One region of the Pseudacidovorax sp. 1753 genome, then DNA from elsewhere that is predicted to be linked to it. Evidence: predicted binding sites of a transcription regulator. Region 1 holds the regulator's gene; the other holds the start of a gene.

Evidence for each region. Region 1 encodes FNR, which switches genes on or off when oxygen is low (the NO sensors DNR and NnrR bind a similar motif). Its sites were predicted from a motif close to TTGATNNNNATCAA; they were not measured.
Region 2: cydD (thiol reductant ABC exporter subunit CydD) is a predicted target of FNR. The motif match lies at 9,923-9,936, and genes of this name have one in related genera.

What each region holds. Positions count from the first base shown of each region.
Region 1 covers NZ_JBEPKY010000003.1:61,349-75,973, forward strand. The annotation lists gene ccoP (cytochrome-c oxidase, cbb3-type subunit III) at 1-563, shown strand, start outside; gene ccoG (cytochrome c oxidase accessory protein CcoG) at 628-2,076, shown strand; gene ABIC63_RS04570 (FixH family protein) at 2,120-2,416, shown strand; gene ABIC63_RS04575 (hypothetical protein) at 2,517-2,783, shown strand; gene fnr (fumarate/nitrate reduction transcriptional regulator Fnr) at 2,874-3,593, opposite strand; gene hemN (oxygen-independent coproporphyrinogen III oxidase) at 3,786-5,207, shown strand; gene ABIC63_RS04590 (sulfite exporter TauE/SafE family protein) at 5,216-5,959, shown strand; gene ABIC63_RS04595 (hypothetical protein) at 6,318-8,558, shown strand; gene ABIC63_RS04600 (hypothetical protein) at 8,602-9,219, shown strand; gene ABIC63_RS04605 (hypothetical protein) at 9,225-9,926, shown strand; gene ABIC63_RS04610 (hypothetical protein) at 9,973-10,578, shown strand; gene ABIC63_RS04615 (hypothetical protein) at 10,635-11,078, shown strand; gene ABIC63_RS04620 (COG1470 family protein) at 11,075-11,944, shown strand; gene ABIC63_RS04625 (hypothetical protein) at 11,941-12,561, shown strand; gene ABIC63_RS04630 (sulfite exporter TauE/SafE family protein) at 12,571-13,386, opposite strand; gene ABIC63_RS04635 (cell division protein ZapA) at 13,774-14,091, opposite strand; gene ABIC63_RS04640 (DUF904 domain-containing protein) at 14,088-14,339, opposite strand; cobalamin riboswitch at 14,379-14,625, shown strand, end outside.
Region 2 covers NZ_JBEPKY010000002.1:152,247-166,871, forward strand. The annotation lists gene cobT (nicotinate-nucleotide--dimethylbenzimidazole phosphoribosyltransferase) at 1-500, opposite strand, end outside; gene ABIC63_RS03105 (cobyric acid synthase) at 600-2,066, opposite strand; gene ABIC63_RS03110 (threo-3-hydroxy-L-aspartate ammonia-lyase) at 2,250-3,233, shown strand; gene cydX (cytochrome bd-I oxidase subunit CydX) at 3,443-3,568, opposite strand; gene cydB (cytochrome d ubiquinol oxidase subunit II) at 3,612-4,766, opposite strand; gene ABIC63_RS03125 (cytochrome ubiquinol oxidase subunit I) at 4,786-6,375, opposite strand; gene cydC (thiol reductant ABC exporter subunit CydC) at 6,430-8,142, opposite strand; gene cydD (thiol reductant ABC exporter subunit CydD) at 8,170-9,852, opposite strand; gene ABIC63_RS03140 (hypothetical protein) at 10,067-10,303, opposite strand; gene ABIC63_RS03145 (IclR family transcriptional regulator domain-containing protein) at 10,373-11,143, opposite strand; gene pobA (4-hydroxybenzoate 3-monooxygenase) at 11,296-12,477, shown strand; gene ABIC63_RS03155 (alkaline phosphatase D family protein) at 12,447-14,625, opposite strand, start outside.

The DNA.
Region 1 (14,625 bases):
CGGTGGAGCAGGTGGCCGCCGACCCCGCAGCGCGCGCCATCGGCGAGCGGCTGTTCATGAACAACTGCGCCCAGTGCCACGGCTCGGACGCGCGGGGCAGCAAGGGCTTTCCCAACCTGACCGACAACGACTGGCTGCACGGCGGCACGCCCGACAAGATCATCGAGACCATCACGCTGGGCCGCGTCGGGACCATGCCGCCCATGGCAGCCGCCGTGGGCACGGCGGACGACGTGAAGAACGTGGCCAACTACGTGCTCAGCCTGTCGGGCAGCCCGCACGACTCGGTGCGCGCCGGCCTGGGCAAGGCCAAGTTCGCGGTCTGTGCGGCCTGCCATGGCGCCGACGGCGGCGGCAACCAGGCGCTGGGCGCCCCGCGGCTCAACGACAACATCTGGCTGCACGGCTACGGCGAGGCCGCCATCATCGCCATGGTCAACAACGGCAAGCAGAACGTGATGCCGGCGCAGAACGAGCGGCTGACCGAGGCGCAAATCCGCGTGCTCGCGAGTTACGTCTGGGGCCTGTCCCACAACGCCACCACGGCGTCGGCCAAGCCTTGAGTGGCTTCATGACCCTCCGAGCCTGATCCCCACGAACGAAGGCGCCCGCGGGCGCCCCAACGCCATGTCCGCATCCTCCAACGCGCCCACGCCCAACCCTCGGCGCGTCATCCCCATTGCCGCCGAGCCGCCGGCCGAGGAGGCCGTGTCGCTGTACGCCGCGAGCAAGAAGATCTACCCGCGCGCAGTGCAGGGCCTGTTCGCGCGCTGGCGCTGGGCCATGGTGTTCGCCACGCAGCTGGTGTTCTACGGCCTGCCGTGGCTCAGCTGGGGCGAGCGGCAGGCAGTGCTCTTCGACCTGGCATCGCGGCGCTTCTACCTGTTCGGGCTGGTGCTGTATCCGCAGGACCTGATCTACCTGTCGGGTCTGCTGGTCATCTCGGCGCTCTCGCTCTTCCTGTTCACGGCCGTGGCGGGGCGGCTGTGGTGCGGCTATGCCTGCCCGCAGACGGTGTACTCCGAGATCTTCATGTGGGTGGAGCAGAAGATCGAAGGCAGCCGCACGGCGCGCATGCGGCTGGACGGCGAGTCGCTCTCGACGGAGAAGCTGGTCAAGAAGGCCTACAAGCACATCGTGTGGATCGCCATCGCCATGTGGACCGGCTTCACCTTCGTGGGCTACTTCACGCCGGTGCGCGAGCTGGGCCTGGCCTTCCTGCAGACGCAGATGGGCTCCTGGGAGGTGTTCTGGGTCTTCTTCTATGCCTTCGCCACCTACGGCAACGCCGGCTTCATGCGCGAGCAGGTGTGCAAGTACATGTGCCCCTATGCGCGCTTCCAGAGCGCCATGTTCGACCGCGACACGCTGATCGTCACCTACGACCCTGGCCGCGGCGAGCCGCGGGCGCCGCGGGGTCGCAGCGTGGACTACAAGGCCCGCGGCCTGGGCGAGTGCATCGACTGCGACCTGTGCGTGCAGGTCTGCCCCACGGGCATCGACATCCGCCAGGGCCTGCAGTACGAATGCATCGGTTGCGGCCAGTGCGTGGACGCCTGCAACACCGTGATGGAGAAGATGAACTACCCGAAGGGCCTCATCCGCTACGACACGGTCAACGGCATGGCCGGCCACTGGAGCCGCGCGCAGCTGTGGCGCCGCGTGCTGCGGCCGCGCGTGCTCATCTACGCCTCGGTGCTCATGCTGCTGGTGGTGGGCATGCTGGTGAGCCTGGTGGCCCGCACGCCATTGAAGGTAGACGTGGTGCGCGACCGCGCCTCGCTGGCCCGCATCGCCGAAGGTGGCCGGCTGGAGAACGTCTACCGCCTGCAGATCATGAATGCCACCGAGCGGCCGCAGAAGTACCGGCTCGCGGCACAGGGGCTGGAGGGCATCGCCGTCTCGCCCGACACGCCGGTGGAGGTCGGTCCGGCCGAGGCCCGCTGGGTGGCCGTGCGGCTGAGCATTCCCTACGGCAGTGCCGCCCCCGGTTCGCACAGCGTGCGCATCGAGGTGGGCGAGGAGGGCGGCGGCGCCCATGTGGCCGAGAAGGCCGCCTTCCTGGTGCCGCGCTGACTGCCCGACGCATCGACTTCGCATCCATCACGACGAGGACCCCATGACGAACCCGACGACGCTTGCTTCCGCCTCCCTGGTCGAGCCCTCCAGCGGTCCCTGGTGGCGCCATCCGCTGATGTGGATGGTGGTGGGCGGTCCGGCGATGGTGGTGGTGGCCGGCTTTGCCACGCTGTGGCTGGCGGTGCACAGCCCCGATCCGGTGATCGAGGCGGACTACTACCGCCGGGGCATCGAGATCAACCGCACCCTGGAGGCCCAGCGTGCGCTGACGCCGGCGCAGCAGGCCCGCAACCACGTCACCACGCCCGCACGGAACCTGCCTCCCGCGCAGCCTTGACATGGCGCGTCGCTCACCGGCACGGCCTTCCGCGGCCAAACATGCCCCGCTGCGGCGGGGTCGTCGGCGCCCCGCAACCCAGAAGACGGAGACCTCCCGCATGCTGCGCCAGCCCCACTGCCTGATGGCCATCGCCTGGCCGGCCTTCCTGGCCGCCTGCCTGATGGAGTTCCTGGTCTTCGGCTTCGTCGATCCGGCGGAATTGCGCTGGTTCGGCCATGTGCTGGAGATGCCGCGGCAGGCCATCTACGCGCTGGGCTTTTTCGGCTTCTGGGTCGTGACCATGGTGTGCAGCGCGACCACGGCACTGCTGATGCGCACGCCGGCCCAGGTCAATGCGCAGCCGGGGCCGGGCGGGCCGGCCTGAAGATCCCAGCAATGAAAAAGGGACGCCGTGGCGTCCCTCTCGTCTGCCGATGCGGCGGTCGACTTGCGCGAGCCGGCCGCCGTTCGCGCCTCAGGCGCAGACCGTGGGGTTCACCATCCGCCGTAGCGCCTCCGCATCGAGGATGCGCACATGCCGCTGGTTCACCTCCACGATGCCGTCGTCGACGAACTTGGACAGGGTGCGGCTCACCGTCTCGAGCTTGAGGCCCAGGTAGCTGCCGATTTCCTCGCGGGTCATGCGCAGCACCAGCTCGGAGGCCGAGAAGCCGCGCGCATGCAGGCGCTGCACCAGGTTCAGCAGGAAGGCGGCCAGGCGCTCCTCGGCGCGCATGCTGCCCAGCAGCAGCATCACGCCGTGCTCGCGCACGATCTCGCGGCTCATGATCTGGTGCACATGGCGCTGCAGCGCCGACACCTCGCGCGACAGTTCCTCGATGCGGTCGAAGGGCATCACGCAGACCTCGGAATCCTCCAGCGCCACGGCGTCGCAGCTGTGGCGGTCGTTGACGATGCCGTCCAGGCCGATGATCTCGCCGGCCATCTGGAAGCCGGTGACCTGGTCGCGGCCGTCCTCCGAGGTGATGCGGGTCTTGAACACGCCGGTGCGGATGGCGTAGAGCGAGACGAACTGCTCGCCGTTGTGGAACAGCAGTTCCTTGCGGCGCACCTTGCGGCGCGTGGCGACCAGCGAATCCAGTCGCTGCAGTTCCTCCGGCGACAGGCCCACGGGCATGCACAACTCGCGCAGGTTGCAGTTGGAACAAGCGACTTTGATGGATTCTGGGGTCATGGTGTGTCCGACTCTGTAGGGTGGGGGACGGCCCGACGCCTCGCTCGTGGGGTCTGTGGCGTCCGAAAGCTCCCGTGTCAGTCATTCTCCGACAGCGATCAACTTTCTGTTTGATGTGGATCAAGCGCCGATCATGGCTTCGAACGCACATTAGAGGCAACAACCCTGGCGCTGCTGTGCCCTCCTGCTGCGATGAGTTCCCTGCCCATCCCGTCCTCCTGCGCGGCCGAGCCCGCGGTGCTGTCGACGTCGCTGCTGCGCCGTTTCGACGTGCCGGGCCCGCGCTACACCTCCTACCCGACCGCCGACCGCTTCGTGGAGGCCTTCGGCCCCGCTGAGTATGCCCAGGCCCTGGTCCAGCGCCGCGAAGCGGCCGGCGCCCGTGCGCTGCCGCTGTCGCTGTACGTGCACATCCCGTTCTGCGAGTCGCTCTGCTACTACTGCGCCTGCAACAAGATCATCACGCGCCACCACGAGCGCGCAGCCGAATACCTGCAGGACCTGTTGTGCGAGCTGCGGCTGCAGGTGGCCGAACTCGGCCGGGGCGAGCCGGTGAGCCAGCTGCACCTGGGTGGGGGCACGCCCACCTTCTTCAGCGACGAGGAGCTGTCCACCCTGATGACGGCGCTGCGCGAGTCCTTCGACTTCCTGCCCGGCGCCGAATGCTCCATCGAGGTCGACCCGCGCACGGTCGATGAGGCCCGGCTTGCGCACCTGGCGGCGCTGGGCTTCAACCGCCTGAGCTTCGGCATCCAGGACTTCGATGCGCAGGTGCAGAAGGCGGTGCACCGCATCCAGCCCGCGTCCGAGGTCTTCGCGCTGATGGCAGCGGCACGACGGCTGGGTTTCACCTCGATCAACGCTGACCTGATCTACGGTCTGCCGCGGCAGAACAGCACGTCCTTCGAGCGCACGCTGGCGCAGGTGGTGGAGCTGCGGCCCGACCGCATCGCCCTGTACGCCTACGCCCATCTGCCCGAGCGCTTCAAGCCGCAGCGCCGCATCCTGTCGCAGGAGCTGCCCGACGGCCCCACCAAGATCGACATGCTCTCGCGCGCCATCGGCGTGTTCGGCGAGGCGGGCTACGTCTACATCGGCATGGACCACTTCGCGGTGCCGGAGGACGCCCTGGCCGTGGCAAAGCGCCAGGGCCGGCTGCACCGCAACTTCCAGGGCTACAGCACCCAGCCCGACTGCGACATCATCGGCCTGGGCGTCTCGGCCATCGGCCGCGTCGGTGCCAGCTACAGCCAGAACGCCAAGACGCTGGAGGACTACCGCGACCGCCTGCAGCAGGGCCAACTGCCCGTGGTGCGCGGCCTGGCCCTGGGCCGCGACGACGTGGTGCGCCGCGCGGTCATCATGGCCATCATGTGCCAGGGCCGCATCGACTTCGAGGCCATGGGCGCCGCCAATCTGGTGGACTTCCGCCAGTACTTCGCGGCCGAGCTGCAGGCGTTGCAGCCCCTGGCGGAGCAGGGGCTGGTGCGCCTGGATGCGCGCGAACTCGAGGTCACGCCGGCCGGCTGGTACGTGGTGCGCGCCATCGCCATGGTGTTCGACCGCTACCTGCAGGCCGACCGGGCACGCACGCGCTTCTCGCGCATCATCTGACGCGGGTGATGGACGCCTCCGGTGCGCTCGCGGTGTCGGCCCTGTTGCTGGGCCTGACGGGCGCGCCCCACTGCGCCGTCATGTGCGGGCCGGCCTGCGCTGCGCTCGTGCCGCCGCGTCCCTTGCAGCGCGAGGCTGTGCCGCTGGTGCGCGTGGATGCCTCCGGGCCAGGCCTTGCTGCGGCGCATCGCCCGGCCGCGCCATCCGTGGCGTTTCAGCTGGGGCGGCTGCTCGGCTATGCCGCCGCCGGCGCGGTCGTGGCCGCGGCGTTCGACACGTTGGCATGGCTCCGGGATGGCATCTCTCTGTTGCGGCCGGTCTGGGTGCTGCTGCACGCGGGCATCCTGGCCTGGGGCGTGGTGCTGGCCATCGCCGGGCGGCAACCGCTGTGGGCATCGCGGGTCGGGGCGGCCACGTTGCGCCGGCTGCGGCCGCTCACGGCCAGCCCGGCGCGCCGATTGCTGCTCGGCGCGGCCTGGGTCCTCATGCCCTGCGGCATGCTCTATTCGGCCCTCATGCTCGCCGCCTTGGCGTCGCAGCCGCTGCAGGGCGCCCTCGTGATGGGCCTGTTCGCGCTGGGGGGCGCGGCGGCACTCAGCGGCGTGCCCTGGCTCTGGCATCTGCTGCGGCGCGGACCGGATGGCGCGCAGCCCGCCTGGGCCAGCCGCATCGCCGGGGTCCTGCTCATGGCCGTCGCGGCCTACGCGCTGTGGACGGACCTCCAGCACGACATCGCGCGCTGGTGCGCCTGAACCGGCCAACCGGCATCGGCCAGCCGCCGTGGTCCGGACGCTGAGTCAAATCTTCACGGTTCATCACCTTTTGTCGGCTATGGGCTGCTGATGAGACCGCCTGTCAAGAAGTTTCTTGGGCGCCAAAGCACTTCGGAATACCTTCGGAAGGAGTTTTCAAGTCAGGGGTGGCCGGTGCTGGTGCAGCGCGGGACCCGCCCTGCCACCCCACCATCCAGGCTTCAGGAGTCCACGCGCCCGCCATGTCGACGCCTCCTTCGACAACCCCTTCCATCTCCTCCGATCTGCTCGCACACGGCTGGCTGCGAGCACGTGACGTGGGCCGCCGCGCCGGTCCGCACAACCAGGGCGTTCTGGGTTGAAGCCCTTCCATGTGCAGCTGCGCCTTCTCCCCATCCATCTGGCCGCTGTGGCATGCGTCTACGTCGCGGGCCTCGTGCCGAGCGCTGCCCAGACGATCGCGGGCGGAGAGCTCCGGGTGCAGCCGATGAGCCGCTTCGAGGCGGAACAGGCGCGGCTGCGCAGCCAACTGGAGCAGGGGCCACCCACCTACATCGACCGGGTCATGGACGACACCCCGCCGGGGGCCGGCGACGCGGAGAACTCGTCGGCCGCCGAGGCACCCGAGGGCGTGCGCGCCTGGTTGCTGGAATCCCGCGCGGGCTGGGGCCGGTCGGCGGCCACGGGGTCGGGCACCTCGCGGGGCGCCGAGGCCGGCATCCGCGCCGAATACCGGCGCGAGACCCTCAATCTGGGGGATTGGTCCCTGCAGTTCGACGGCCGCGCCTACCGCGGCGATCCCGAGGCGAGCCTGTACGGCGCCGGCACGCTGGGCATGTCGAGCGAGCCCAGCGGCGGCCGGTTCACCCTGCGGGTGCTGGGACTGCCGCTGACGCCCCGGCGCTTCGCCGATGTCACGGTGGGCGACTTCCATGCCGAACGCACCGACGGCCTGCTCCGTCACGATCGGCTGGCCTTCGGCGCCACCCCGTTGCGGGGCGCGTCCGTGCGGCTCATCGACGACGGGGGCGAGTGGCGCATGGGCAGCGGCCAGCGCGGCTGGATGGTGGGCGGACCTTACCCCGCCTTCGAGCGCAGCCAGGGCAGCCGCAGCTGGCTGGGGACGACCCGCAAGCTCGATGACGACCTCTTCGCCGCCCTGCAGGTCGAGCAGGCCAGCGATGTTCCCGCCTACTACACCGACAGGCTGACCGGCCAGGGCACGGGCAGCAAGGATGTGCGCAGCATGGCCGCATCGGTCGGGCGCAATCCGTGGCCACTGCGCGAGGGCGACCTGCGATTGCGCGCCACCCTGGTCGCCAGCAGCGTCGGCACGCGCACGGCCGGCGTCGCACAGGGCAGCGCGGCTGGCCTCTTCGGCGAGGGTGCCGTGCGGCTCGGCGGCGTCCGGCACAGCTTCAGCGCCTATGCGGCACAGCCCAACCTGCATTTCGGCGATGCGCTGCTGTGGACCGGCACCCGCGGCGGTCACTGGCGGATCGACAGCAGCAGCGCCAGGCTCAGCTGGGGCGCGGGCGTCGATGCCGACCGCTCGCCGCTCGACCCCACGCGCGCCGGTGCAGACCGCTCACGGTGGGCCTATACCGCCAACGCGCAATACGTGGCGGCCCGGGACACGTTGCTCGGCGGCAACATCCAGGCCACCCGGGTCCGCAGCCTGAGCGAGGCCGACCCGTCGGGCGTCGGCCTGGCTGGCGCTTCCGACCCGGCCCTCACCCAGCGCAGCATGGCGGCCACGGTCTTCGCCCAGACACGCTTCGCCAACCTGCCGCGCAGTCGCCTCGCCCTGACGGTGCAGCGCAACCGCTATGTGGCGGCGCAGAGCGATGCCGCCACGGGGCAGGAGCTGTCCTGGGAGCAGGACTGGTTCGACGCCCGCAACGCCGGCCGTGCGATGCAACTGACCACGACGCTGGGCTACGCCCGCGACGAGGGCCGGGCGGTTACCCAGCGCTATCCCACGGCCGGTGTCCAGTTCCGGCAGAGCCTGGGCGGCACACTCGATCTGCAGGGAAGCCTGCGCTACACCTCGCGCAGCAGCAACCTGTCGGCCAGCCGCGGGCTGTCGGGCAGCGTGTCGCTCGACAAGGCCCTGGCCGCCGGCTGGCGCATCGGCGCGATGCTGAGCCTCAACCAGGCGCGTTCGGCGCTGGTGCCCGCGGCATTCGATGCACCGCAGGTCTATCGCAGCAACGACAAGTCGGTCTACCTCTATGTCCGCTGGCAAGGTCAGGCCGGACGGGCCTATGCGCCTTTGGGCGAGCGCGGCCCCGGGGGCGCCGGCAGCGGCGACATCGAGGGCCGCGTGTTCCTCGATGCCGATGGCGACGGCCTGCCGGGCGCGGGCGAACGGGGCGCCCGCGGCGTGGAGGTCGTCCTCGATGGACGCTACCGGACCACCACCGATGGCGACGGCCGCTTCGCCTTTCCCACGGTCGCCGTCGGTCGGCACCAGATCAGCCTGGCGACCGAGAGCGTGCCGCTGCCCTGGTCGGACGCAGGTGCCGCCCAGGCCGTGGACGTGCCCTTGCGGGGCACGGCCCATCTCCGTATTCCCCTGGCCAGGGAGGCGCCATGAGCGCCGGCCCGGCCACCCCTTCACCACAACAGAGAGGATCCCCATGACATCGAAGCATTTGTCCTTGCGCCACCTGCTGGTCGGCGCGCTCGCCGGCCTGGCGCTGGTGAGCGGCACGGCGCTGGCCGAGTCCACCTATGGCTACAACGCGGCGGGCAGCGGCACCGTCACGGCCACGGCGCGCGTCAACCTGTCGGTGACCGTGCCCAAGTTGATCCTGCTGCGCATCGGCAGCGCCAACACGACGGTCGACACCCTGTCATGGACGTCGACCTACAGCATTCCGGCGACGCCCACGGTCCCTGTGGCAGGCAACAACACGGCCGTGGCCTGGGACGCCAATGCGCCGACGGTCACGGCAGGCACCAACCCCGGCGCGCTCACGGTCAGCGCCTGGACCAATGCCGGGGCTGGCACCATCAACTGCTCCGTCGCCGCCTGGAGCCCCGCCACGGGCGGGCCGGCCAATGCCAACTTCGCCGTCACGGCCACGGGGACCCTGCCACATCCCGGCGCGACGCTGGGCGCCTGCGCGTCGACCAGCTTCACGAGCAACACGCTGGCCACGGGCACCTGGGCCTATGCACTGGGCGGCACGGCGTCCAGTTGGACGGCTGGCGCGTACACCACCACGGTGACGTACACCGCCACGGGGGTGTGACCAGCATGCGAATCTCCACGCACCACCGCACGACGCGCCACGCGCGTTGCCCACAGGACCTCCCGATCCGCTCATCGGGCACGCAGAAGGCCCGCGACGGCGTCCTTCTTCCTGCCATCCGGCTCTGCGCCGTCCTGGCTGCCACGGTCGCCACCGCCTTCCCGGCGGCGGCCGAATCGACCTATGGCTACAACAGCGCCGGCACGGGCACGCTCACGGCCACGGGCCGGGTCAACCTCTCGGTGACCGTGCCCAAGCTCATCCTGCTGCGCGTCGGCGCCGCCAGCACCGTGCAGGCCAACCTGGGCTGGACGCCGTCGATCAGCATTCCCTCGGCGCCGACCACGCCCGCCACCGGCAACAACACGGCCGTGCCCTGGGATGGCGCCGCGCCGACGGTCGCGGCCGGCACCCAACCGGGCAGCTTGACCGTGGCGGCCTGGACCAACGCTGGCGCCGGCACCATCAACTGCGCCGTCAGCACGTGGGTGCCGGCGACGGGCGGGCCACCCAATTCAAGCTTCACGGTCACGGCGACCGGCTCGCTGTCGCACCCGGGGGCCAACCTGGGCGCCTGCGCCTCGACCTCCTTCGGTAGCAATGCACTGGCCAGTGGCACCTGGGCCTATGTGCTGGGCGGCACGCCGGCCAGCTGGAATGCGGGCAGCTACAGCGCGACCGTGACCTATACCGCCTCCGGCGTCTGAGGGCCCCGCGGTGCGGCTCGGGCGGCAGAGCAGGGCAGGCGGGCCGGTGCGCGTGCGCATCGGCGCCGTCCTGCTGGGATGGCTTGCGCTGGTGGCTTGCCCGTCGCCGGCGGGCGCCGTGGTGCTGACGACCTACCTCTCGGTCTCGGAGGGCATCACGCTGAGGGTGGGCTCGGCGGGCGGGACGATCGACGAGGTCCGATTCGATGTCAGCAATGCCAACGTGGCGCCCAGCCCCGGCGTCATTGCTGGCGCAGGCGCGGGGGCCATCGCCATCACGGTGTCGGCGGACAAGGGCAGCCTTTTCGGCCCCACCGTGGCGACGCTCACCGCGTCCTCGTCGGCGGGGCTGCCCTGCATCACGCCGGCAAGCTGCGGATCGACGGTGATCCCGTTCTCCGCCATCAGCTGGGTGTCGGCCAACCTCGACACCGGCACCAATGCGGGCAACGACATCCAGAGCGGCAGCTTCGACGGCTCCGCGAGCCAGCAACTGGCGCAGTTCGCGCTGCCGGGCCTGTTGCAGACCCTGTTCCTGGGAAGCAGCCGCACGCAGATGACCAATACGCTGAGCTTCAGCTATGCCAACGGCACCCTGTATCCGGCGGGCAGCTACCGCGGTCGCGTCACGTTCACGGCGACGATGAACTGACCATGGGGCGTGCACCCTTCGGCCGAGCGGGCCGGCTTCTGCTGCTGACGTGCCTGTTGCTGGCTGGGACTCCGCCGGTCCGGGCGGAGCGTCTGGACGATTCGAGTTCGCCCCGTGCGCGCGTGCAGGCCACGCTGGACCTGGGCGCCCGCGAGCCCGGCGCACCCTATACCTGGGTCACGTTCCGCGGTGTCGAGTACCGCCTGGCGACTGCCGCCTACGTCGGCCGGCGCGCACGGATCCACCACGTGATCCCGGCGTTCGTCAGCGGACTGCGTTCGCCCGCCGGCCTGCTCGTCGAATGGTCGGGTGGTGGCGCCTTCGCCAGCGGCTCGGCAATGGCCGGCGACCGGCGACTGGTCTGGGCGGGGGTGGTGCCGGGCCCATGGATGGTCGAGCGGCTCGACCTCCGGCTGAGGCTGGACCTGCGCGAATGGCGGCCCGTCGCGGGACGGCCCTTCGACGTGGAGAGTTATTTCGACATCGAGGTGATGCCATGACAAGTCTTTCCAGGGCGCGCGCACGCCCCGCCGCGCCGCGGATGGCGCCGGTGGCCGCCGTGCGGACCCTGCTTCGTGCCGCGCTGCTGGTCGCGGGCGCCGTGGCCATGCCCGTGTTTGCCGCGCCCTTCGAGCTGGGTGCGGCGCCCTCCCGCTACGAGCTGGCGTCCAAGCCCGGCGACCGCGTGGGCCAGGTCCTCGACCTGCAGAACATGGGCAATGCGACGACCGACCTCACGTTGCGCACGCTCGACTGGACCTACACGGCCGAAGGCCAGATCGGCTATCACGACGAACTGCTGCCCGGCAGTTGCCGGCCCTGGGTCACGCTGGAGCGCCGGAGTCTGAAGCTCGGGCCGATGGAAAAGCGCAGGTTCCGCTTCCAGATCGACGTGCCGCCGGACGCGCCGCGCCAGGAGTGCCGCTTCATGATCGCCATCGAGGGCGTCGAGCCCGCCTACCAGGCCCTCGTGCGCGAACAGGGCCTGAACCTGCGCCTGCCCGTGAGCGGGCGGATCGCCGTGGCCGTCTATGTCGCAGTGGGCGGGGCCGCGCCCCGGCTGGTGCTGGAGAGCGCTGGCATGCGAGAGCAGCAGGGCCGGCGTCAGCCGGTGGTGGTGGTGCGCAACGACGGCGATGCCCATGGTCGCCTGAGCGGCTCGCTCGACGCGCGCGGCGCGGACGGGCGCCAGCAGGAATGGCTGGCCGAGGGCACGCCGGTGATGCCCGGCCAGACGCGGCAGTTGCTGCTGAGCCCGCGGCCGGAGGAAGGCCTCGTGCCCAAGCCGCTTCCCTTGCCGGTCAGGACCACCGGCCTGCTCGATTGGGAGGAGGGGAGCTTCCGCGTGGAGGCGGAGTTCCGGTGAGTCCGCGACGCGGCGCGGCCTGCCTTGTGCTGCTGGCCGCCTGCGCGGCCGGCGCGGGTGCCGCCCGCGCCGAGCAGGTCAGCGATGCCACGAGCCCCTACAGCGCGTCCGCGCGCCTGGATTTCCGCATCGACGTCGGCAAGTTCGTCTACCTGCGCGTCGGCCCGGCCGGCGCGGGATTGGCGACGGTGGCCTTCAGCCTCGGCGCGACGATCCCGGCGGGTTCCGCGGCCGCCACCAACGGCAACAACAAGAGCGTGTCGTGGAGCGGGGCGGCGCCCGGCTACGGCGTGACGGCCAGCAACAACGTGCTGCCGGTCGAGGTGGCCAGCAATGCCGGCACGGTGAGCCTGCAGGCCTCCGTCATCTCGGCGCTGAGCAGCGGCAGCGCCAGCATCGGCATGAACGGGATCGCCATCGCTTCCGACAATGCCGGATTGCCGGCACCGCCTGTCCCCGCGTCGGGATCGGGTGCGGCCGTCACGGTGGCGGGCACGGCATTCGGCAACCTCGTCACGCAGCGCAGCGCCAACTGGACCTTCAGTCTGGGCATGCCGGGCATGCCGGCCGCCGGCACCTACAGCGGACAGCTCGGGTTCACCGCCAGCGTTCCCTGAGGCGCAGCCTCAGGCGCTCAGCCCCTTCCACAGCATGTAGGCCGCCAGCACATACAGCACGCTGGCGAAGACGCGCTTGAGCTTCCTCACGGGCAGTGCATGGGCGGCGCGCGCGCCCAGGGGTGCCATCAGCACGCTGCACACGGCAATGACCACCAGCGCCGGCAGCCAGATGTAGCCGAAGGCGCCCTGCGGCAGTCCCTGCACCGACCAGCCGCTGGCGATGTAGCCCACCACGTTGGCCACGGCGATGGGAAAGCCCAGCGCCGCGCTCGTCGCCACCGCGGCATGGATCGCCACGTTGCACCAGGTCATGAAAGGCACGCTGATGAAGCCGCCGCCCGCGCCGACCAGGCCCGAGATGAAGCCGATCAGCCCGCCCGCCGCCAGCTGGCCGCCAGTGCCGGGCATCTGCCGGCTGGGGGCCGGCTTCTTGTCCAGGAACATCTGCGTGGCCGAGAAGCCGACGAAGAGCGCGAAGAAGATGGCCAGCACCGAGCCCTTGAGCAGCGCGAACACACCGAGGCTGCCCACCAGGCTGCCGATGACGATGCCGGGCGCCAGGTGCCGCACGATGTCCCAGCGCACCGCGCCGCGCTTGTGGTGCGCGCGCACGCTGCTGATGGAGGTGAACATGATGGTCGCCATCGAGGTGGCGATGGCCATCTTGACCGCCAGGTCGGCCGAGGCGCCGCGCGTGCTCATGATGTAGGTGAGGAAGGGCACCATCAGCATGCCGCCGCCAATGCCCAGCAGGCCGGCCAGGAAGCCGGCGCCCAGCCCGAGCAGGCCGAGTTCGACGATCAGCAGGGGTTCGATGCTCATGGAGTCTCCGGGTGTCGTGATGCGTGCGGTGCAGGGCCCGCGTGTGCTTCGGGGAAGGGCACACATGACAACGGCCCCGTGGAGGGGCCGTTGAAGGAATAGGTGTCTGCGAATGCGACCGGACCGTCATCCTGAACGCAGGGTTCAGGTGGGCGAGGGCAGCAAGGCATTGGGTTCATCTGACGCGAGATGATCACGCTTGCCAGGCGATGTACCAAGCCCGGGCTCCATAGAGCATTGGTTCAAGGAAATATAAAGCCCGGCGGCACCGCAGACGAGGCCATTCTATGCGTCGGTTGCGACCGGTCTGCAGTGTCCCATGCGCCGTGTTGGCCTTGTTGTGCTGGGCTTGCAAGGCAGCCCGAGACGTGCGTAAACGCCGCCGCGCTACAGCAGCAATCCGTCGCCGGCCAGGGCCTGGTCGAGGCGGCGGATGAGCTGCGCTGCGCGCTCGGGATCGCCTTCGTCCATCGCAGCCGGTGCGGGTGTAGGCGCAGGCGCCGATTCGTGCTGGATCAGGTCGTACGCCAGGTTGAGGGCGGCCAGCACGGCGATGCGCTCGCGCGCCTTCACCTTGCCGGCGTCGCGGATGCTGCACATCGCCTCGTCCACCCGTGCCACGGCCTCGCGCAGGGCGTGCTCGCCATCGTCGGGGTTGGCCAGCAGGTAGCTCTGGCCCATGATCCGGACTTCGATCTGATTCATGGCGCGGCGGAGGTGGATGTGGATGCGTCGGCGTCGGCGTCGGAGGCCGGCTCGGCCGGCAGCCGTTCCAGCATGGCGTCGATGCGGGTGCGGGCCGTTGTCAGCCGGGCCCGCAGCGCGTCGCGCTCGCGTGTGAGTGCATCGACCTGCTGCACAAGCAGCGCATTGGTGCGCCGCATTTCCTCGTGGCGGACGAGCAGCCGTTCCACGCGCTCGGCGATCTGATCGATGGGGCTCGGTGCAGACATGGTCGGCGATTGTAGGGGCCGGCCTGTCGGCGTCTGCCTACAATGCGCGCCGTTGTTGGTGCTCGCGACGCGGTTCGCGCGTCGCAGTTCAACGGGAAGCAGGAGCCCGCGCGCATGCCAGCGCGCAAGGCCGGCACCGGGATCGAACCCTTTCGCCCCTCGGCAGGAAGCAGGATCGGACCGACGCCGGCCACCGGCAAGCCTGCGCTGCCCCCGCAACGGTGAAGCAGCCGGCGCATGTCTCGTCCATGCGCCACGTCGTCCAAGCAAGCCACTGGAGATCGTC
Region 2 (14,625 bases), on a different contig from region 1:
ACCACCTCGCGGCCGTTGGCGATGGCCTGCGCGCATTGCTGCGGCGTCATGGCAGGGCCCTGCGACGCATCGGCCGTGCCGGCGCCGATCCGCCGCGACAGCAGGCCCGGCGCAGCGTCGAAAGGCTGACGCACGCCGCAATCCACCACGGTGAGGGCCAGCCCGTGCTGTCGGGCCAGCACGCTGACGGCCGCACCGCCCGCCAGGAAGTTGTGGACCATCTGCCAGGTCACGTCGGCCGGATAGGCCGACACGCCCTGCTGCGCCAGGCCATGGTCCGCAGCGCAGACCAGCACCTGGGGCTGTGTCAGTGTGGGCGTGGCGCTGCCGAGGATCAGGCCCAGGCGCAATGCCAGGACCTCCAGCCGGCCCAGGGCGCCCAGGGGCTTGGTCTTGTTGTCGATGGCAGCCTGCAGGCGCTCGGCCAGTGCGGCGTCGTGCAGGTCGGCAACGGGGGGCAGGTCGAGGTCCTGCAGCAAGGAGTCTGGTGAGAAGGTCATTTCAGTTTCAAGGGCGACGGCCCGGGGGCACCAGCCGCCGCAGGCGCCTCTGTCAGTGTCCGTCAGGGGCGCTGAGCGCCGCCAAGTCCCGCCGCCGGGTCACGGGTCGATCAGCCCGGCCAGCACGCCGGGCGCGAAGTGTCGGTCGATGTAGTCGGCCAGGCCGTCGAAGGTGGCATCGAGCGTGGGCACCTGCGCGCCGAACAGCGCGCGCACCACGCCCGCATCCTCGAACAGGCCGTGCAGGTAGAGGCCCAGCACGTTGCCCGCGGTGTTCTGCCAGCCCAGGCCATCGGGCAGCACCGGCCGACCCTGGGACGCCAGTTGCGGATGCACGCCGGTCTGGCCGTGGTGGATCTCGTAGCCCGCCAGCGGCACCTGGGCAAGCGCGGACCAGGGGCCGGTCACGGCCTCGAAACAGGTGCGGCGAAGGCGCACGGTCTTCTCCCGTGTGAACACGGTCACCAGCGGCAGCAGCCCCAGGCCGGGCGCGTTTCCGTCGATGCCATGCGGATCGACCAGCGCCTCGCCCAGCATCTGCAGGCCGCCGCAGATGCCCAGCACCCGCCCGCCCGCCGCGGCGTGCGCGGCGATGGCGCGGTCCAGGCCCTGGGCCCGCAGCCAGGCCAGGTCGCTGGCGGTGGCCTTGGAGCCCGGCAGCACGATCCAGTCGACGCCTGCCAGCGCCTGCGGCGTGCGTGCCCAGACGAGCCGCAGGCCGGGCACCTTCTTGAGCGGCTGGAATTCGTCGAGGTTGCTGATGCGGGGATAGGCGACCACCGCCACCGTGATGCCGCCCGCCACGCGATCACCGCTGGGCCGGTCGTCGAACACGCCGTCTTCCTCCGGCAGACCGTGCTGCCACCACATGGGCAGCGTGGCCACGGTGGGCACGCCGGTCAGGCCCTGCAACTGCTCGGGGCCGGGTGCCAGCAGCGACGCATCGCCGCGGAAGCGATTGAGCACGAAGCCGGTCAGACGGGTACGGTCGGCCTCCGGCATCAGCGCCCAGGTGCCGTAGAGATGCGCGAAGGCACCGCCGCGGTCGATGTCGGTCACCAGCAGGCAGCGCGCATCGGCATGGCGGGCCATGCGCAGGTTGACGATGTCGCTGGCCATCAGGTTGATCTCGGCCGGCGAGCCGGCGCCTTCGAGCACCACCACGTCATGGTTGGCCGCCAGGCTGTCGAAGGCCTCGGCGATGCGCGGCCACACGGCGGCGCTGCGTTCGCGCCAGGGCGTGCGGGTCAGCACCTCGTGCACCTCGCCCATCAGGATCACCTGGCTGGCGGTGTCGCGCTCGGGCTTGAGCAGCAGCGGGTTCATGCGCACGTCGGGCACGGCACGCGCGGCCAGGGCCTGGAAGTACTGGGCGCTGCCGATCTCGCCGCCGTGGTCCGCGTCGGTGCGGGCGGGCACCACGCGGGCGTTGTTGCTCATGTTCTGCGCCTTGAAGGGCGCCACCCGCAAGCCCTGCCGCGCATACCAGCGGCACAGCGCGGTGGCCAGCCAGCTCTTGCCGGCACCGCTGGTGGTGCCGAGGACCATGACGCAGCGCGCGCCCATCAGCGGCCTGGGCGCCATGCGCTGGAACGGATCGGCAAATGGAGGCAGCAGGCGCAGGGCATCGAAAAATCATAGCCGCCGCGGCATGGGCGATCCGGCCGGCGGGGCAGTCGGCCTGTTCTGCTGCCGTGCCCTTCGATCTGTTCCGGCTCTTGCGGGGTCCGGCGTGGCATGCTCCGATGCATGACCGAGCTGACCCTCCCCAACTACGACGATGTGGCTGCCGCAGCCGCACGGATCGACGGCCACGCCCACCGCACCCCCGTGATGCGCTCGCGCACCGCGGACGCCGAACTCGGCGCCCAGGTCTTCTTCAAGTGCGAGAACCTGCAGCGCATGGGCGCCTTCAAGTTCCGGGGTGCCTTCAACGCGCTGTCGAAGCTGGACGCCGCACAGCGCCGCGCCGGCGTCGCGGCCTTCTCTTCGGGCAACCACGCGCAGGCCGTGGCGCTGGCCGCGCGCGAGCTGGGCATGCCGGCCGCCATCCTGATGCCCGAGGATGCGCCGGCCGCCAAGATCGCCGCCACCCGCGGCTACGGCGGCGAGGTCATCACCTACGACCGCTACACGCAGGACCGCGAGCAGTTGGCCCGCGGCCTGGCCGAGCAACGCGGCATGACGCTGATTCCGCCCTACGACCACCCGGACGTGCTCACCGGCCAGGGCACGGCCGTCAAGGAGCTGATCGAGGACACGGGCCCGCTCGACGCGCTCTTCGTCTGCCTGGGCGGCGGCGGGCTGCTGTCGGGCTCGGCGCTGGCGGCGCGGGCGCTGTCACCCCAATGCAAGGTGTACGGCGTGGAGCCCGAGGCCGGCAACGATGGCCAGCAGTCGCTGCGCGCCGGCCGCATCGTGCACATCGAAACGCCCCGCACCATCGCCGACGGCGCGCAGACGCAGCACCTGGGTGCCTACACCTTCGCCATCATCCGCCGCGACGTCGACGACATCCTCACCGCCACCGATGCGCAGCTGGTCGAGGCCATGCGCTTCTTCTTCACGCGCATGAAGCTGGTGGTCGAGCCCACCGGCTGCCTGGGCTTCGCGGCAGCACGGGCCATGAAGGACTCGCTGCGCGGCCAGCGCGTCGGCGTGATCCTGAGCGGCGGCAATGTGGACATGGCGCGCTTCTGCGCGCTGATGGCGGAACCGGCCCAGCCCCGCTGAGCCGCACGGTGGGCAGCAGGGACTTCCGTTTTTCACGGCCTTTGCGTCACCCCCGCCGTATGAACTGGCCCTGGGACAAAGATCGAAGGGCCGCGGAGCAGGCCACGCCCGAGCACCCCAGGAACTGGCTCTGCCAGGCCTGCGGGTGCGCCCCCCTCCAAGCCGAAGGCGCCAGAGAGGGGGGAGCCGCGAAGCGGCATGGGGGGTGCCTACTTCGGTGCATCCAGCTTGTCATGGCGGATCGCATCGTCTTCCATCAGCTCGAACCACATCGCGTTGAGCACGGCGAAGGCCGCCGCGAGCGGCAGGCCGAGGAGCCAGGAGAAATACCACATGGTGTTGTTCCTTCGTGTTTGTAGATAAGCAGTGCAGGCACGCTCAGTAGGCGTGGCCGCGCTCCTCGCGGATCGCATCGGGATCGACCTTGCCGCGCATGACCGAGAACACCCAGCTGGTATAGGCCAGGATGATCGGCATGAAGACCAGCGTGCAGACGAGCATGATGAAGAGGGTGAGGTGGCTGGACGAGGCGTCCCACACGGTCAGGCTGGCCCGCGGGTCCAGCGACGAGGGCAGCAGGAAGGGAAACATCGACACGCCCACGCTGACGATCACGCCCGCAATGGCGAGGCCGCTGGCCAGCAGCGCCGACAATTCGCGCCGAGCCATGAAGCACAGGGCCGCAAGCAGCGCGCCCGCCACGCCCAGGGCCGGCACCAGCCACAGCGCCGGATGCGCCGCGTAGTTGGCGAACCAGGCGCCCTGCCCCACCGCCACCGTCTTGAGCAGCGGTGCCGAAGGGCCAACCGGGTTGATGGGGCTCGTGATCTCGTAGCCGCCCACGAAGCGCGCCAGCAGCAGGCCGGCCACCCCATACAACACAGCCGTCAGCGGCGCGGCCACGATGCCGATGCGGCGTGCCCGCTCGGCCACGGCGCCGCCCGTCTTCAGCTGCAGCCAGGCCGCGCCGTGCATGGCCAGCATGGCCACCGACAGCACACCGGCCAGCAGCGCATAGGGGTTGAGCAGGCCGAGGAAGCTGCCCTCGTAGAAGATGCGCATGTCGTCGCTGAAGCGGAAGGGCACACCCTGCAGCACATTGCCCAGCGCCACGCCGAAGATCAGCGCTGGCACGAAGCCACCGACGAAGAGCGCCCAGTCCCAGCGCGAGCGCCAGGCCGGGTCTTCCTTCTTGCTGCGGAACTTGAAGCCCACGGGCCGAAGGATCAGCGCCACCAGCGTGGCGAACATCGCCAGGTAGAAGCCCGAGAAGGAGACGGCATAGATGTGCGGCCAGGCGGCGAAGATGGCGCCGCCGCCCAGGATCAGCCAGACCTGGTTGCCTTCCCACACCGGGCCGATGCTGTTGATGACCACGCGGCGCTCGGTGTCGTCGCGGCCGACGAAGGGCAGCAGCATGGCGCTGCCCAGGTCGAAGCCGTCGGTGAGCGCGAAGCCCACCAGCAGCACGCCCAGCAAGGCCCACCAGATGAGGCGCAGGACGTCGTAGGAAATGAGTTCGTGAAGGATCATGATGCGGCTCCTGCGGTGATCAGCGCACCAGCGCGAGTTCGGGGGCGGCCTCGGCGCGCAGCGCGGCGGGCGGCGGCACGGGATGTTCCTGCGGTCCCTTGCGGATGGCCTTGAGCATCAGCTTCATCTCGATGACCAGCAGCACGCTGTAGATGGCGACGAAGCCCAGCAGCGTGGCCAGCACGGTGCCGGCGCCCAGGTTGGAGACGGCCACGCCGGTGGGCAGCACGCCTTCGATGATCCAGGGCTGGCGGCCGAACTCGGCCACGAACCAGCCGCATTCGGCGGCGATCCACGGCAGCGGGATCGCCCACAGCGCCACCTTCAGCAGCCACGGGTGCGCCTCCAGCCGGCGCCGTGCCGACAGCCAGAAGAAGGCGGCCGTGAGCACGATGAAGAACAGGCCCAGCGCGACCATGATGCGGAAGGTCCAGTACAGCGGCGCGACCTGCGGCACGGTGTCCCAGGCGGCCTTGGCGATCTGCTCGGGCGTGGCCTGGCGCGGATCGTCCACATAGCGCTTGAGCAGCAGCGCATAGCCCAGCTGCCGGCCGTTCGCCTCGAAGGCCGCCTTGGCTTCGGGCGGCACGGTGCCGCTGGCGCCGGCGGCGCGGATCTTCTGCAGCGCGTCGTAGGCCACCACGCCCTCGCGGATGTTGACCTCGGCGCGCTTGACCAGGTCGTCGATGCCGGGGATTTCGGTGTCGAGCGAGCGCGTGCCGATCAGGCCCATAACCCAGGGAATGTGCACGGCGAAGTGCGTCTCGCGCGCCGCCTGGTCGGGGAAGCCGAAGGCGGTGAACGCGGCGGGCGCGGGCTCGGTCTTCCACATGGCCTCGATGGCGGCCAGCTTCATCTTCTGGTGCTCGGTGGAGAGGTAGCCGCTCTCGTCGCCCAGCACCACCACCGACAAGGAGGCGGCCAGACCGAAGGAGGCCGCGACGGTCATCGAGCGCTTGGCCAGGTGCACATGCCGGCCCTTCAGCAGGTACCAGGCCGAGATGCCCAGCACGAAGAGCGCCGCCACCACGTAGCCGGCCGAGACCGTGTGCACGAACTTGGCCTGCGCCACCGGGTTGGTCAGCACGGCGAAGAAGTCGGTCACCTCCATGCGCATGGTCTGCGGGTTGAACTGCGCGCCCACCGGGTTCTGCATCCAGCCGTTGGCGATCAGGATCCACAGCGCCGACAGGTTGGAGCCCAGCGCCACGCACCAGGTCACGATCAGGTGCTTGAGCTTGGACAGTCGCTCCCAGCCGAAGAAGAACAGCCCAACGAAGGTGGCTTCGAGGAAGAAGGCCATCAGCCCCTCGATGGCCAGCGGCGCGCCGAACACGTCGCCCACATAGTGGCTGTAGTAGCTCCAGTTCATGCCGAACTGGAACTCCATGACGATGCCGGTGGCCACGCCCATGGCGAAGTTGATGCCGAAGAGCAGGCCCCAGAACTTGGTCATGTCGCGCCAGAGGGTGCGGCCGGTCATGACGTAGACGGTCTCCATGATCGCGATCAGGATCGCGAGCCCGATGGTCAGGGGAACGAAGAGAAAGTGGTAGAGGGCCGTGACTGCGAACTGCAATCGTGAGAGGCCGACGATGTCGAGGTCCATGGTGAGACTCCTTCTGAAATGCTTGGCGTCGGAATGCGGGGAATGGCGATGGCCTCAGTCGTCGCGCAATGCGGCGAGGGCGGCGTCGAAGGCGGGTGTGCCGCGCCGCAGGTCGGCGCGCAACGCGCCGGCCTCGATGCAGAGCAGGCGGTCGGCGAGCCGCGCCTCGCGACGCAGATGGGTGGCGATGAGCAGCGTGCGGCCCTGCGCGCGCGCGTCCAGGCGGCGCAGAACCTCGCGGGCGGTGACGGCGTCGAGCGCCTCGGTCGGCTCGTCGAGCAGCCACAGCGGCGCGTCCTGCAGCAGCAGGCGGGCCAGCGACAGGCGGCGCATCTGCCCGCCCGACAGGCCCAGCCCGCCTTCGCCCAGGGAAGTGTCCAGGCCTTCGCGCAGGCGGGCGACATCCGCCTGCAGGCCGGCATCGGCGAGCGCCGCGCTCAACTGGGCGTCGGTGGCGTGGGGTGCGGCAAGCGTGAGGTTGTCGCGCAGGCTGTCGCGGAAGAGCTCGGGCCGCTGGGTCATCCAGGTGGCGCGCGGTGCCTGGACCTGGCCGGCGACCGGCGCGCGTTCACCCGCCACCAGCGCGAGCAGCGTGGACTTACCGGCGCCACTGGGCCCGATGACTGCCACGCGCTCGCCGGACTGGATGTGCAGCGACGACAGTTGCAGGACGGGGCGTGCCCCGCCGTCTCGGCGCACCACGATCCCTTCGAGATGGATGCCGCCGTCGGCCGCGGCGCCAGGGCGGGCCTGCGGCGCATCGCCCGACGGTGCGGACTCGGCCGCCGCCACGGCCGGCGCCAGCCGCCGGGCCGCCAGCCAGGTGCGGCCCGACTCCAGCGCGCCGCGGCGCAGCGCCGCCATCGGCTCGCCTGCGGCCAGCGCCATGAGCATCAGCAGCGCCGCGGCCGGCGCGCCGATGCGGCCCTGCTCCACCAGCCAGGCGGCCGCCAGCAGCACGCCCACCAGCGTGGCCGTGTGCATCAGTCCGTGCGCGAAGCTGGCCCGCGCTTCCAGCCCGGCCATGCGCAGGTCGGTGGCGGCCAGGCGCGTGTCGGCCTCGGCCAGCGCTTCGCACTGGGCCGTCAGCCTACCGGCCATGGCCAGTTCGGTCTGCCCCGCCACGAGGTCGACGGCACGGGCGCGCAGGCGCTCCAGCGCCAGTGCCCGGCGCACCGCCACGGGGCGGGCCCGGCGCGCGACCACCCATGCACTACCCCAACCTGCCACCAGCAGCCAGGCGGCCAGGGCCAGGCCCAGCCGCAAGTCGTGCAAGCCGGCCACGACACCGGCCATCGCCGCCGCTGCCAGGCTGACGGCCAGCGGCACGGCCATGCGCAGGTAGAGGGCGTCGAGCGCATCGATGTCGGCCGTCAGACGCTGCAGCAGCCGCGCGGGACGCAGCAGCAGGCGTTGGGCCGCCTCGGGTTGCGCCCAACCGCGCAGCAGACGCTCGCGCAGGCCGGCCAGCACGCCGAGCGTGGCGTCGTGCGTGACGAGCCGCTCGGCATAGCGCGCGCCGGTGCGGCCCAGGGCCAGCAGCCGGATGCCCGCCGAGGGCATGAAGACGTCGAACACCAGCGCCGTCGTCAGTTGCAAGCCAGCCAGCGCCGTCGCCGTGATGAACCAGCCCGACAGGCCCAGCAGGCCGATGCCGGCGAGGCTGGTGAGCACGGCAAGCCCGGCGCCCAGCCACAGCGCCCCGCGCCGCTGGCCGATGAAATGGCGACGCAGAACCTGGAGATCGTGGGTGGCAGAACGGGTCATGGCGTGGGCTCCTGATGGATCGCGGCTTCAGGCCGCTTCGCGCAGCGGCGCCGCGTCGAGGCGGAGCACACGGTCCATGCGCGCAGCGAGGCGCGGATCGTGGGTAGCCAGCACCAGCGTCCGGCCGCGACTCAGGGTGAGCAGCGCGTCGATGACGCGGTCGGCCGTCTCGGCATCGAGGTGGGCGGTGGGCTCGTCCGCCAGCAGCAGGCCGGCTTCGTCGTTCACGGCCAGCCGGGCCAGGGCGAGGCGGACGGCCTCGCCACCCGACAGGCCCACACCGGCCTCGCCAAGGCTCTGGCTGGGACGGCCGGCGGCCACGTCGGCGAGGCCTGCGAAATCGATGGCGCGGGCGACGGCCTGCGCGTCCGCGACCGGCCGACCCAGGTCCACGTTGGCGTCGAGGGAGCCGGCGAACACATGGGCACGCTGCCCCATCCAGCCCATCCGGCGGCGCAGGCCCGGCGCATGGGCTTCGTCCATGGGAACGCCGCCGATGAAAACCTGCCCCGCCTGCGGCGCCACCAGCCCGGCCAGCAGCGACAGCAAGGTCGTCTTGCCCCCGCCGCTGGGCGCGAGGATGGCCAGGCGTTCACCGGGGCGGACGTCGAGGTCGAACGCGTCGAGCACCGGCCGCTCGCCCGCCGGGGCAAAGCGCAGCCCCCGCACGCGCACGCCCAGCGCGCCACCGGCAGGCGCCGGCTCTGCCGGCAGGGCAGCGTCAGACTGCCCGGGAAGCCTCGGCCCCGCGCCATCGAGTGACGCCAGCGCCTTGCGCGCGGCCTCGCCGGCCGCACGGTCATGCCACACGGCCGACAGCTCGCGCAGCGGCTCGAAGAAGGCGGGCGCCAGCAGCAGGATGAACAGGCCCTGCCCCAGGCTGAGCGTGCGGCCCCAGCTGCCGAACTGCAGATGCCCCAGCAGATGGAAGCCCACATAGACAGCCACCATGGCCACGCCCAGCGCGGCGAACAGCTCCAGCACCGCCGACGACAGGAAGGCGATGCGCAGCACGGCCATCGTGCGGCGGTGCAGATCCTGTGCCGAGGCCCTCAGCCGCAGCGCCGTGTGATCGACCGCGCCCAGCGCGCGCAGGGTGGAGAGGCCCCGCAGCCGGTCGAGCAGGAAGGCGTTCATGTCGCCCTGTCGCGCCAGTTGCGCTTCCGACGCGGCCTGTGCACGGCGGCCGACCAGCGCCATGAACAGTGGGATCAGCGGCGCGGCCACCACCAGGATGGCCGCGGCCACCCAGGACAGGGCACCCACCGCCAGCGCGATGGCGAGGGGCACCACCATGAGCCTCAGCCGCACGGGCTGGAAACGCGCCAACCAGGGCACGATGGCCTCGGCCTGCTCCGCCAGCACGCTGGCCGCCAGGCCGGAGGCCGGCCGGTCGCGGTCGACCGGCGATCCGCCAGCGAGCGCCGCCGTTGCCGCGCGCCTGAGGGCACCGAGCGCCTGCCGCGCATCTTCGAGGGCGCGGCGCACACCCCATGCATCGAACGCCGCGCGCAGCAGCCCGACCGCCGCCACGCCACCCGCCAGCGCAAGCACGCCATGCAGGCCGCCGCCGTCGGCAAGCCTCTGGACCGCCCAGGCCAGCAGTGCCGCCTGCGGCAGCCACAGCAGGGCGGCCATCGCCTGCGCCGCGGCCGCCATCGACATCGGGCTCGGCAGCCGGTCGGGATCAACGGACGTGGATTCAGTCATGGCGAAGCGGTAAATGTTGAAATTTCAGTAATTACCGAAATTTCAATCATGATAAGTCGCCATGGGTCCGTTGACCCACCTCAAGCGGCAAAAGGTTTACTGCGACTGTAGGAATTGACTGGCGTCCAGGCGCACGACGCCAGCAGCCCCGGGGCTTGTGGTCGTGGCCTGGGCAATGGCGGCCGGCCGGCCCCGCCCTTCGGGCCGCGACGGCTCAGCCCACCTCGGCTTCGCGGGGAAAGCGTTCCATCATCTGCCGCCCCAATGGCGTGATGGCAGACACCGTGGCCGCCGGCTGGTGATGGCCGGACAAGGTCCGCACGGGACGGGGGATCACCGCCTGCACATGGCCGGCGAGCGCCAGCATGCGGATGGCGTCGATGTCGCCGCCCTCGGTGAAGGAAACAGGAAGCTGCGCGCTGGCCAAGCGGTGGAGAAGGGACAGAGGCATGGGCGAAATGTTGGGCCCGGCCGGGACCGGCGTCGCGCAACAAATTCACACAAAGTCAATTTTGCTTTATCAGAGCAGCGCCCGCAGTTCGCGCGCAGCCTCCGCGAGCAAGGGCAGCATGCTTCGTTCCAGCGCCTCGGGCGGCTGCAGCCCGCCCGACAGGACGAGGTTCAAGGCGGCCACGGTCCGGCCTTGCATGTCCCGCAGCGGCACCGCCAGGGCCTGCACGCCCAGTTCGTGTTCCTCGCTTGCCAGCGCATGGTCGTCCTTGCGGATCTGCGCCAGCCGCCGGCGCAGCTCTGCAGGCCGGGTCAAGGTGTGCGGCGTGAGCCGCGCGAGGCTGCGCCCCTTGAGCCAGGCCGAAAGCGCCGCCGGCGCCATGGCCGCCAGCAGCAGTTGCCCCGTCGACGTGGCATGCGCCGGCAGCCGGGCGCCCAGGTGCAGGCCGTAGGCCAGCACGCGCGAAGGCGCGCCATAGCTGCCGCTGCGGGCGACGATCACCACCTCCTCGCCATCGAGCACGACGGCGGAGAAGGACTCCCCCGTCTGTGCCGACAGCCGGTTGAGCGTGGGCTGCAGCGCCCGCGGCAGGCGCGACGAGGCCAGGTAGCTGCCGGAAAAACGCAGGACCCGCGGCGCCATCCAGAAATAGCTGCCGTCGGTCTCCAGGTAGCCCAGGTGCGCCAGCGTGAGCAGGTGCCGCCGCGCCGCCGCCCGGGTGAGCCCGGCACGCTGGGCGGCCAGCGTGGCGTTCAGGCGCTGACGCTCGGTGTCGAAGCTTTCGAGCACCGCCAGGCCCTTGGCCAGGCCCTCGATGAAGTCCGCCTTGGCGATGGTCATGGATCGGCTCCTTGGATCAGTGATGTTGCGCGATCATCGCGCAACCCAACGAATCATCGCGCGGCAGGACCTGACGGGCCGCCGGATCGGGACGGCTTTTTTCTACGCTTCGGCCCATCCCTTTGTTGCCCCTGGATCAGGAGACCCTTCCCATGCGTACCCAAGTCGCCATCATCGGCGCCGGCCCGGCCGGCCTGCTGCTGGGCCAACTGCTGCACGTTGCCGGCATCGACAACGTGATCGTCGAACGCCAGACCGGCGACTACGTGCTCGGCCGCATCCGCGCCGGCGTGCTGGAGCAGGTCACGATGGACCTGCTCAAGAAGGCCGGCGTCGATGCCCGTGCGCACGCAGAAGGCCTGCCGCACCACGGCATCGAGCTGCTCTTCCAGGGCCAGCGTCACCGCATCGACATGCACGCGCACACGCAGGGCCGGCAGGTGATGGTCTATGGCCAGACCGAGGTCACCCGCGATTTGATGGACGCCCGCGCCGCCGCCGGCCTGACCACCCTCTACGGTGCGGCCAATGTCAGCCTGCACGACTTCGACGGCGAGCGCCCCCGCGTGCGCTACGAGAAGGACGGCGCCACGCACGAGCTCGAATGCGACTTCATTGCCGGCTGCGACGGCTACCACGGCGTGAGCCGGGCCAGCGTGCCGGCCAGCGCCGTCAAGCTCTACGAGAAAATCTATCCCTTCGGCTGGCTGGGCATGCTGGCGGACGTGCCGCCGGTCTCCGACGAACTCATCTACTGCAACACCCCGCGCGGCTTCGCGCTGTGCAGCATGCGCAGCCGCACCCGCAGCCGCTACTACGTGCAGGTGCCGGTCGAAGAGAAGGTCGAGAACTGGAGCGACGACGCCTTCTGGAACGAGCTGCGCCTGCGCCTGGACCCGGAAGGCCGCGAGCGCCTGGTGACCGGCCCCGCGCTGGAAAAAAGCATCGCCCCGCTGCGCAGCTTCGTCGCCGAGCCGATGCGCTTCGGACGGCTGTTCCTGGCCGGCGATGCGGCGCACATCGTGCCGCCCACCGGCGCCAAGGGCCTGAACCTCGCGGCCTCGGACGTGGGTTACCTGTACCAGGCGCTGGAGCGCTACTACGGCGAGCGCAGCACCAGCGCGCTCGACCGCTATTCCGACCTCTGCCTGCGCCGCATCTGGAAGGCCGAGCGCTTCTCGTGGTGGTTCACCTCGCTGATGCACCGCTTCCCGGACACCGGCGACTTCGGCCAGAAGATCCAGGAGGCCGAGCTGGACTACCTGGTGCACTCGCCGGCGGCCTCGACCTCGCTGTCCGAGAACTACGTCGGCCTGCCGCTGGAATCGTTCTGAGCGGCACCCCGTGGACGCGGCCGGCGACTCGGCAGCGTCTCGCGGAGATGGATCGTGTCGAAGGCCGAGGCTTCCTGCCCGCGCAGGTGCAGCTCCAGCGCCAGCGTCCAGTGCCCGTCGGCGCCTTCGGACTGCCGGACGGCCAGCCAGCCTTCCCCGTCCCAGGCGCCCACGCCCTCGACCTGCAGCGTGAGGCCGCCAACGAGCGGAACCGACTCTTCGAGCAACACGGTGTCGGCCAACGAGTTGGCGAAGCGCATGGGTGCATGCAGGGGCGGTGCCACGATGGCGAGGCCCTGCAGGTCGAGCCCGATGTGCAGCCGCGCCACGGCCGAGCAGTGGTAGTCGCTGGACAGCAGCACCACGTTCTGGATGCGGTGCCGCACCAGGAGGTCGAAGAAGCGTTGCCGGTCGGCGGGCGACATCTGCCAGTTGTCGGCCTGCCGCGGCGCGGGGCGGCCGGCAAACTCCCGCAGGCCCGGCGCAATCACCGAGCCGCACATCACCCACTTCGGTGCATCGCCGTGCATCTGCTGCTCACGGCACAGCCAGTTCTCCAGCAGCCTCCAGCCGGTCTCCGACAGCAGCCGACGCGTGCCGAGTTGCCGCGAGGTGCGCGCATCCAGCATGAAGGCGGAGATGTCGCCGCAGCGGAAGGCGCCGTGGTGGCGCGCGTCGTCGGCGTCGCCTTCCGCGGCCGGAAAGGGATCCGGCCCGTGGGCGCGCTGGAAGGCGCGGTAGGCCGCGCGTGCGGTGAGCGCCCGCCATAGGCCGCCCTCGCCCAACCATAGCTGCTCGCGCGTCCAGTTGTCGACGATCTCGTGGTCGTCCAGCACCATGAAGAGCGGCAGCCGCTGGGCCAGCGCGCGGAAGCCGGGCGAACCCATGGCGTCGCGGTAGCGCGGCAGGATGCGCTCCAACTCTGAGGCCGTGTCGAAGAGGCCGGCACGCGCATCGGCATAGACCTGGTCGCCGAGCATGGCCATGAAGCGGGCGTCGCCCGTGCGGGCATGGGCGTGCGCCAGCGCTGCCAGGCTGGCGTCGGCACGCGCCGATTCGAAGCCCGTGATGCCCGGATGCCGGCACCCCGCGGCAAGGAAACAGGTGCCCCCCTCCGCGGGCCGGCGCAGGGCATCGGCCACGTGCAACCTTGCCTGCTCAGGCGTGGCCAGTTCACGGTCCACCCGCGACAGCGTGGCCGGGTCGGCGCGGCGCGCGGCGGCGGCGCGGCGCTCCAGCTCCGCCCGCAGCACGGCCACCAGGCCATCGGCATACCCATGCGGCAGCGGCGCGCCCTGCTCGACCACCGGGCCGATCAGGCCGTCCTCAGGCAGCACGACCTCGTCCGTGGTCGGGGGGACTGCGAAGGGCGCGGGCACCCGGTCCTCGGGCAAGGGCATGCGCCGGGCGGCGCGGACGAGCAGGCTCTGGTCGATGGTCAGGCGGAAGGGCGTGGCAGCGTCCGCGGCGGCGGCCGACACCATGCCCGGCGTCTGCCCGGTCAGCACCGCCAGGTCATGGGTGGCCTGGGCATCCTCATCCAGCATTTCTCTGGGCTCCCGGACACCGTTGGATGCCGACGGGGGCGTCTGGCCCGGCACGCCCGCAGGCACCAGCGGCGCGGCACCCGTCGGCCCGGCGCTGGCGTCGAAGGTGTAGAGCCCGAAGACGTCGATGTGCACGCCCTCCACGTCCGCAGGCAGCACCACATCGGCGACGAGCACGCTGACCGGAAAGGCCGTGCCCGGCGGCACGGTGTCGGACACCTGAGCCGGCGGCCGTGTCTGCAGGACCACGGTCCTCAGAGGCCAGGCCTGCGAGAGCCGCCATGACTCCCCCCGGAGCCGGCCGCACGCCAGCGTCATGCAGCCCACCAGGAGGCCGCCATGGCGGCGCCGGAATTCGGCCCACACCCGCACCACCGTCGCGCCGCCCTGCCCCGGCCGCACCCAGCCCATCAGCGGACCGGTCGCCGGCAGTTGCGCCCCGGCATGGCGCTGCACCTGCGGCGGGACCAGCGGGCGCGTCCACGCATCGGCCAGGAACTGCTCGATGCGCGGAAAGACCTGCTGCGCTGCGGCGCGGCCGATGGTGCAGTCGAAATGCGCGAAGCCCGGCAGCGGGTGGGCCGTGACCCGCGGCATGGGC